Regions from separate parts of the Mixta intestinalis genome, predicted to be linked through region 3. Evidence: predicted binding sites of a transcription regulator. Region 3 holds the regulator's gene; each other region holds the start of a gene.
The links. Region 3 encodes PurR, which represses purine synthesis genes. Its sites were predicted from a motif close to CANGCAAACGTTTGCNTG; they were not measured.
Positions count from the first base shown of each region.

Region 1: the regulator PurR is predicted to act here: its motif matches at 1,139-1,156, upstream of carA (glutamine-hydrolyzing carbamoyl-phosphate synthase small subunit).
Region 2: the regulator PurR is predicted to act here: its motif matches at 1,030-1,047, upstream of C7M51_RS17155 (nucleobase:cation symporter-2 family protein).
Region 4: the regulator PurR is predicted to act here: its motif matches at 752-769, upstream of serA (phosphoglycerate dehydrogenase).

Region 1 covers NZ_CP028271.1:4,678,995-4,681,200, reverse strand. Annotated here, with positions in the region: gene carA (glutamine-hydrolyzing carbamoyl-phosphate synthase small subunit) at 1-915, opposite strand, end outside; gene dapB (4-hydroxy-tetrahydrodipicolinate reductase) at 1,384-2,202, opposite strand.
Region 2 covers NZ_CP028271.1:3,681,133-3,683,338, forward strand. Annotated here, with positions in the region: gene recG (ATP-dependent DNA helicase RecG) at 1-967, shown strand, start outside; gene C7M51_RS17155 (nucleobase:cation symporter-2 family protein) at 1,099-2,206, shown strand, end outside.
Region 3 covers NZ_CP028271.1:1,249,614-1,251,819, reverse strand. Annotated here, with positions in the region: gene C7M51_RS05920 (C40 family peptidase) at 1-30, shown strand, start outside; gene cydH (cytochrome bd-I oxidase subunit CydH) at 93-170, opposite strand; gene purR (HTH-type transcriptional repressor PurR) at 470-1,495, shown strand; gene punR (DNA-binding transcriptional activator PunR) at 1,506-2,206, opposite strand, start outside.
Region 4 covers NZ_CP028271.1:2,853,137-2,855,342, reverse strand. Annotated here, with positions in the region: gene rpiA (ribose-5-phosphate isomerase RpiA) at 1-570, shown strand, start outside; gene serA (phosphoglycerate dehydrogenase) at 852-2,090, shown strand; gene C7M51_RS13135 (5-formyltetrahydrofolate cyclo-ligase) at 2,145-2,206, opposite strand, start outside.

The DNA of each region.
Region 1 (2,206 bases), 1.3 Mb from region 3:
CACAGTATTGTTATCCAGGTCTTTCACCGGGTGGTTGCCGCCGTGATGGCCTAATTTCATTTTTACCGTTTTAGCTCCGCTGGCCAGCGCTAACAGCTGGTGTCCCAGACAGATGCCGAAAACCGGGATGTCCGTTTCCAGAAAACGCTGAATAGCGCGGATGGCATAATCGCACGGTTCCGGATCGCCAGGCCCGTTAGATAAGAAGATGCCGTCCGGATTCATTTTCAGCACTTCTTCCGCCGGTGTCTGTGCAGGCACGACCGTCAGACGGCAGCCGCGATCCACCAGCATTCGCAGGATATTGCGTTTTACGCCGTAATCGTAAGCCACCACATGGTAAGGCAGTTCGGCTTCTGTTTTTGCTGCTGGCAGCTCCCCTGCCAGCGTCCAGCTGCCCTGCAGCCAGCTGTAGCTTTCGCGCGTACAAACTTCTTTCGCCAGGTCCATGCCTTTCAGACCAGGAAATGCCTGTGCTTTTTGCAGCGCCAGCTGCGCATCCGCCGTATCGCCCGCAATGATGCAGCCGTTCTGAGCGCCCTTTTCGCGCAGCAGACGGGTTAATTTACGCGTATCGATATCGGCAATCGCCACGATATTGTTGCGTTTCAGCCAGGAGGCGAGATCTTCTTCGCTGCGATAGTTGCTGGCGATCAGCGGCAGATCGCGAATGACCAGCCCCTGTGCATGTACCTGTGAAGATTCTTCATCAGCGGCGTTGGTGCCAACATTACCGATATGGGGATAAGTAAGAGTGACGATCTGGCGGGAATAGGAAGGGTCTGTGAGGATTTCTTGATAACCGGTCATTGAAGTATTGAAAACTACCTCCCCCACCGCCGAACCTGTAGCCCCAATGGCCCGACCGTGGAATTGGGTTCCGTCTTCCAGAACCAAAATCGCTGACTTATTCAAAACGTCCTCCAGGGAATAAACAGTCATAATATTTGCATATTAATTCATAAAGCACGACTGAATCAATGCAAAAACCGCCTGAACGGTCGATTTTTGGCAAATTGCGCGCATTCTAATGACCGACCTGCGGATTGTCTACCTTAAAAAGCTATTTTTTTATCTATTTTTGGCGCACTGAAGCCAAAAGAGGATTATTCACCATGAAAAACACAATGTAGAGGGTAAGAAAAACGGTTGCCTGACAAAAAGTGATGGAAAACGATAACGGAGGAGTGAAAAAGTGGACCAAATGGTCAAATTTGGCTTAACGCAACATAACATCAAGACAATAACCAGGAGTTTTACAGTTTAAATGTGAAAAAACACACCAAACCCCTGTTTATGAATAAATAAAAAAGGGCAATAAAAAACCCTTTTTTATACAAGTAATTACAGCTAAGTTAGTTTCAGTAAGAACTGTATTCGCCCTTAGTTTTCAAGGTTAAGCACGTCGGACATGCTAAATAACCCGCATTTATTGCCAGCACACCACCTGGCAGCGCGAATCGCGCCATTAGCAAAAGTCATTCGGCTTGAAGCCTTGTGGGTCAGCTCGATACGCTCGCCCATATCAGCAAACATAGCGGTATGTTCCCCTACGATATCGCCAGCCCTGACGGTAGCAAAACCGATAGTATGTGGCTGACGCTCGCCGGTATGCCCTTCACGGGCATAAACCGCATGCTCATCAAGTTTCCAGTTCATCGCACCCGCAATAGCCTCACCCATTGCCAGCGCGGTTCCCGAAGGAGCATCAACTTTATGGCGATGATGAGCTTCAATAATTTCTATATCTGCATAGTCGCCCATTACCTGCGCCGTTTTTTCCAGCAGCTTCAGTAACAGGTTTACCCCCACGCTAAAATTGGCGGAGAATACAACCGCAATATCGGAGGCAGCCTCACTGATAGCCTGCTTTCCAGGCTCATCAAATCCGGTTGTGCCAATCACCATGCCTTTACCATGCTGACGACAGAATGCGAGGTGGGTAAGCGTTCCCTCCGGACGGGTAAAATCGATGAAAATATCAAAATCATCTTTTACCGCATTCAGATCGCTTTGCACTGTTACACCCGTTTTGCCCACCCCGGCCAGTTCGCCAGCGTCAACGCCCAGCAGCGACGATCCTTCCCTTTCCAGCGCCGCACCCAGCGTTACATTCTTCATTTGCAACGCGGCCTGAATTAACTGACGCCCCATCCGACCACCTGCGCCCGCAATCGCGACGCGAACTTCTGCCTCATGCATAGTT
Region 2 (2,206 bases), 2.3 Mb from region 3:
ATCGATGGTAGTTGGCACGCACGCTATTTTTCAGGAGCAGGTGCAATTTAACGGGCTGGCGCTGGTCATTATTGATGAGCAACACCGTTTCGGCGTTCATCAGCGGCTGGCATTGTGGGAAAAAGGCGAGGAGCAGGGCTTTCATCCGCATCAGTTGATTATGACCGCCACGCCCATTCCGCGCACGTTGGCAATGACCGCCTACGCCGACCTGGATACCTCTACCATCGACGAACTGCCGCCAGGACGCACGCCGGTGACCACCGTGGCCATTCCTGATACGCGGCGGGCAGAGATTATTGAGCGTGTAAAGCGCGCCTGCCAGAGCGAAGGCCGTCAGGCATATTGGGTATGCACCCTGATTGAGGAATCCGATCTGCTGGAAGCGCAGGCGGCGGAAGCAACCTGGGAAGAACTAAAGCTGGCGCTGCCCGATTTACAGGTTGGCCTGGTGCATGGGCGTATGAAGCCGCAGGAAAAGCAGGACGTCATGCAGGCCTTCAAACAGGGACAGCTACAGCTACTGGTTGCTACCACGGTGATTGAAGTTGGCGTGGATGTCCCCAATGCCAGCCTGATGATTATCGAAAACCCGGAGCGGCTTGGCCTGGCTCAGCTCCATCAGCTGCGTGGGCGCGTGGGACGCGGTGCCGTCGCCTCCCACTGCGTGCTGCTCTATAAATCTCCTCTGAGCAAAACGGCACAAAAGCGTTTGCAGGTGCTGCGTGACAGCAACGACGGTTTTGTTATCGCCCAGTGCGATCTGGAAATACGCGGCCCCGGCGAGCTGCTTGGGACACGCCAGACCGGTAACGCTGAATTTAAAGTGGCCGATCTGCTACGCGACCAGGCGTTGATACCAGAGGTACAGCGCATAGCCCGCCATATCCATCAGCATTACCCGGAACAGGCTCAGGCGCTGATTGAGCGCTGGCTGCCTGAAACCGATCGCTATACCAACGCCTGAAACCGGGCGCTCAAGCTTTTCTGATCCAGAATAAATAAAACGCGTTAAAGGCGTTATGCAGCCTGGCAAACGATTGCTTTTGCCAGGCAGTGAATTACAATCGCCACTTTGTTTCTCAGGGATCCTTCATTATGTCCGTCAGCCCTAACGAAATCGCCCCGTCTGCTACCGCTACGACGCCAAAGAGCGAACTCATTTATCGCCTGGAAGACCGCCCGCCGCTGCCGCAAACGCTTTTCGCCGCCGGTCAGCATCTGCTGGCCATGTTCGTGGCGGTAATCACGCCTGCGCTGCTTATCTGTCAGGCGCTTGGTCTACCAGCTCAGGATACACAGCATATTATCAGCATGTCGCTGTTTGCTTCCGGCGTAGCGTCAATACTGCAAATCAAGACCTGGGGGCCGGTTGGATCGGGACTGCTTTCCATTCAGGGCACCAGTTTTAACTTCGTTACGCCGTTGATTATGGGCGGCCTGGCGCTGAAAAACGGCGGTGCGGATGTACCGACAATGATGGCGGCGCTGTTTGGTACGCTGATGGTAGCATCCTGTACCGAGATGATACTCTCACGCGTGCTGCATCTGGCGCGCCGTATTATCACACCGCTGGTTTCCGGTATCGTGGTAATGATTATCGGCCTGTCGCTCATTCAGGTGGGATTAACCTCTATCGGCGGCGGCTTTGCCGCAATGAACGATCATACCTTTGGCGCGCCGAAAAACCTGCTGCTGGCGGGCGTGGTGCTGGCAGTAATTATTCTGCTTAATCGCCAGCGTAACCCTTATTTACGCGTGGCTTCGCTGGTTATCGCCATGGCAGTAGGTTATCTGCTGGCCTGGGTACTGGATATGCTGCCGGAAAATATTGCTGCGCCCAACAGTGCCATTATCGCAGTACCGATGCCTCTCTATTACGGACTTGGTTTTGACTGGAATCTGCTGATTCCACTGATGCTGGTGTTTATGGTCACCTCGCTGGAAACCATTGGCGATATTACCGCAACTTCAGATGTCTCCGAGCAGCCGGTCAGTGGCCCGCTCTATATGAAACGCCTGAAAGGCGGCGTTTTAGCGAACGGTTTTAACTCTTTTGTTTCTGCGCTGTTCAACACCTTTCCAAACTCCTGCTTTGGACAGAATAATGGCGTTATTCAGCTAACCGGCGTTGCCAGCCGTTATGTCGGCTTCGTTGTTGCATTAATGCTGATCGTTCTCGGTTTATTTCCAGCAGTAAGCGGAT
Region 3 (2,206 bases):
CGGGTGATGACGCCCAGAACCGTTCGCTAAGCAGTTGCGCAATAAAAAAAGCCTGTCTGATGACAGGCTTTTTTTATTACTGAGGCTTTTCCCTAATGCGTTGCAGCAGTGAGGCTGAACGCAAGAATCAACGACAGCGCTGCGGCGGCGGTACATAATGCCAGCTTCAAATCCGTGCTCAATCCGCCCTCCCTTATTAACCACAAAAAAAATGAGGGATTGATTTTCCCATACTCGTCGGTAAAAATCTCGTTTTCTTTGCGCCAGCTTGGTAGAATCCCCGCTTTGCGTTGCGCAACAGCGGTCAACTGCCGCTGTTAGTCCCTTTTTATAAAGACGTCCCGCCCGCCAGACGTACCTCAGCCAGCATAACGACAATCGCCAGGTACGCTGAATTACGCTATGGGGACGCAAACGTTTAACATCAGGCTTATCAACCTGTTATGATAGGCGCAGGAGTTATTTTTTAATGGCAACAATCAAAGATGTCGCGAAGCGTGCCGGCGTTTCTACCACGACGGTATCACACGTCATCAATAAGACCCGTTTTGTCGCGGAAGATACCCGTGAAGCAGTGTGGGCAGCAATCAAGGAACTACACTATTCACCAAGCGCGGTAGCGCGCAGCCTGAAAGTTAACCACACCAAGTCGATTGGCCTGCTGGCGACCTCCAGCGAAGCGCCCTATTTTGCTGAAATTATTGAGACCATAGAGACGCGCTGTTTCGCACAGGGCTATACCCTGATTTTGGGCAACGCCCATAACGATTTGCAAAAACAGCAGGCTTACCTGTCGATGATGGCGCAAAAGCGCGTGGATGGTTTGCTGGTTATGTGCTCTGAATACCCTGAAGCGCTGTTAAAAATGCTTGAGGAGAACCGCAACATTCCGATGGTAGTCATGGACTGGGGCGAATCACGCGGTGATTTTACCGATACCGTGCTGGATAACGCCTTTGAAGGCGGCTATATCGCCGGGCGCTATCTGATCGAGCGTGGCCATCGCGACATCGGCGTTATTCCCGGACAGATGGAGCGCAACACCGGCGGCGGACGACTGGCCGGGTTTATGAAGGCGATGAACGAAGCCAGCGTTACCGTACGCGATGAATGGATCGTACAGGGCGACTTCGAACCGGAATCGGGCTATCGCGCCATGCAGCAGATTCTGGCGCAAAAGCAGCGTCCCACCGCAGTATTCTGCGGCGGCGATATTATGGCGATGGGCGCCATTTGCGCAGCAGATGAGATGGGCCTGCGCGTACCGCAGGATATCTCGGTCATCGGCTACGATAACGTACGCAACGCCCGCTATTTCACGCCAGCGCTGACTACCGTGCATCAGCCAAAAGAGCAGCTGGGCGAGGCCGCCTTCGATATGCTGTTAGATCGTATCGTCAACAAACGCGAGGTATCGCACACCATTGAAGTGCATCCTACGCTGATCGAGCGTCGCTCGGTTATCGACGGTCCGTTCCGCGACTATCGCCGTTAATTGTTCCTGCTCAGGAGAGCACCTTCTCCTGAGCAACCTGCTCTTCCCGCAACCACTCCCGATTTAACGTCTCGGTATCCCCTAAATAATCCAGCAGCCAGCGCAGCGCGGGCGAGCCGCTTTGTTCTGCCCAGCTGACGCAGCAGTGGCTGTCTGGAAAAGGATCGGGCAGCGAGATCTCTTTTAGCAGGCCTGATGCCAACGGCGGCGCGGCAAAATGACCGGGCACCATACCGACACACAGCCCGGCGCGCAGACAATCAAAGGCGCTTTCCCAGTCGGGCACCACCAGCCGCCGCTGATTATCCAGCGTCCAGGTGGTACGGCGCGGTAAGGCACGCGAGGTATCTTCCAGTACCAGCGAAGGCCAGGGGCGAATATCATCCTCCTCCAGGCAACCTGATTTTTCCGCCAGCGGATGCCCGGCGCTGACCACACAGCGCCAGTTCAGCGCGCCCATATCCCGAAAGGCAAAGCGTCCGCCAACCGGAACGGCCTGGGTAGCGCCAATCGCCACATCCACGCGTCCATCCGCCAGCGCATCCCAGACGCCGTTAAAGACTTCCGTCGTAATAAGGAGTTCCATATCAGGAAAGTGTCGGTAAAAATCAAGCACCAGCTGGCGCGTACGCTGCGGCTTAACGATCCGATCGACAGCGATACTGAGCTGCCCGCGCCAGCCGTTAGCCACCTGCTGGCACTGCCGACGCG
Region 4 (2,206 bases), 1.6 Mb from region 3:
ACCGCCGCTCACTTTATTGATGCGCTCGGCTCCATCAAACATCAGATTGAGGGCGCGGTTTCCAGCTCTGAAGCTTCTACACAGAAGTTAAAGAGCCTGGGGATCCACGTTTTCGATCTCAACGAAGTGGATTCGCTGGCGGTCTATGTGGACGGCGCGGATGAAATTAACCCGCAGATGCAGATGATTAAAGGCGGCGGCGCGGCGCTGACGCGTGAGAAAATCGTCGCAGCAGTGGCGGATAAATTTATCTGTATCGCCGATGCTTCCAAGCAGGTGGATGTGCTGGGCCGCTTTCCGCTGCCGGTTGAAGTGATCCCGATGGCGCGTTCTTACGTGGCGCGTGAACTGGTGAAACTGGGCGGTCAGCCGGAGTATCGTCAGAACGTCATTACCGATAATGGCAACATTATTCTTGACGTGCATAATCTCAGCATCGTTAACCCTGCCGAGCTGGAGCGCACCATCAACGCGTTGCCCGGCGTGGTGACCGTTGGCCTGTTTGCCGCGCGCGGCGCGGATGTGGCGCTGATTGGCGGTGCGGATGGCGTAAAAACCATCACTAAATGATCTTTCTGGCGCGTTAGCGCGCCAGTTATTTCTCAGCGAAAATCATCTTTTCTTAGCTGGATGTAATTTAGTGACTTATGTCACATAAAGATCCCCCGGCGCGCTATCATACTGCCTGGCTTTATATTCGTACCATAATCTGTTGTATCCGTCTCACTCTCCATGCAGCCATGCTGATATGCAGGCAATCGGCTGTGTTGCCGCTCGCGTAGATTTTGTTATTTTGGCAGAAGGCTGGCTTATTACAGCCCCATCTGAAGTCCGTAAAATAGGGTCGGGAAATGGCAAAAGTATCACTGGAGAAAGACAAAATTAAGTTTCTGCTGGTGGAGGGCGTCCACCAGAGCGCGCTGGATAATCTGCGCGCGGCAGGTTACACCAATATTGAATATCATAAAGGCGCGCTCGACAGCGATGCGCTGAAAGATGCCATCCGTGATGCGCATTTTATCGGTATTCGATCCCGTACTCAGCTGACTGAAGAAATTTTTGCTGCGGCAGAGAAACTGGCGGCTGTAGGCTGCTTCTGTATCGGCACCAACCAGGTCGATCTGGACGCGGCGGCAAAACGCGGCGTACCGGTGTTTAACGCGCCTTTTTCCAATACCCGTTCAGTGGCGGAGCTGGTCATTGGCGAGCTGCTGCTGCTGATGCGCGGCGTACCTGAAGCGAATGCAAAAGCGCATCGCAGCGTCTGGAATAAACAGGCGGCGGGCAGCTATGAAGCGCGTGGCAAACGTCTGGGCATTATCGGCTATGGCCATATTGGTATGCAGCTGGGCGTGCTGGCGGAAAGCCTCGGAATGCACGTTTTCTTTTATGATATCGAAAACAAGCTGCCGCTGGGCAACGCAACCCAGGTAGCGCATCTTTCCGATCTGCTGAACATGAGCGATGTGGTCAGCCTGCATGTGCCGGAAACGCCTTCTACGCAAAATATGATGGGCGCGCAAGAACTGGCGCTAATGAAACCCGGATCGCTGCTGATTAACGCCTCACGCGGCACCGTAGTGGATATTCCGGCGCTCTGCCAGGCGCTGGGCAGCAAACATCTTGCTGGTGCAGCAATTGACGTCTTCCCGGAAGAGCCTGCTACGAATAGCGATCCTTTTATCTCTCCGCTCTGCGAGTTTGATAACGTGCTGCTGACACCGCATATCGGCGGTTCCACACAGGAAGCGCAGGAAAATATCGGTATTGAGGTGGCTGGAAAACTGGCGAAATATTCCGATAACGGCTCTACGCTGTCGGCGGTTAACTTCCCGGAAGTGTCGCTGCCAATGCATGGCGAACAGGTAAGCCGCCTGCTGCATATCCATGAAAACCGTCCCGGCGTGCTGACGGCAATTAACCAGATTTTCGCCGAGCAGGGCATCAACATTGCCGCGCAGTATCTGCAAACCACGCCGGTTATGGGTTATGTGGTCATTGATATTGATGCGGAGAAGGATGTGGCGCACAGGGCGCTGGCGTTGATGAAGGCGATTCCGGGCACGATTCGGGCGCGTCTGCTCTACTGATTGACGAAAAGGTTTTTTATTCTGCCAACGCCATCCTGCCTGCGGGGTGGCGTTTTATATTTCCCACTGCCAGAAGTGCGAAGGCGTCAGAATAGCCGGTAACGGGATATCCCATT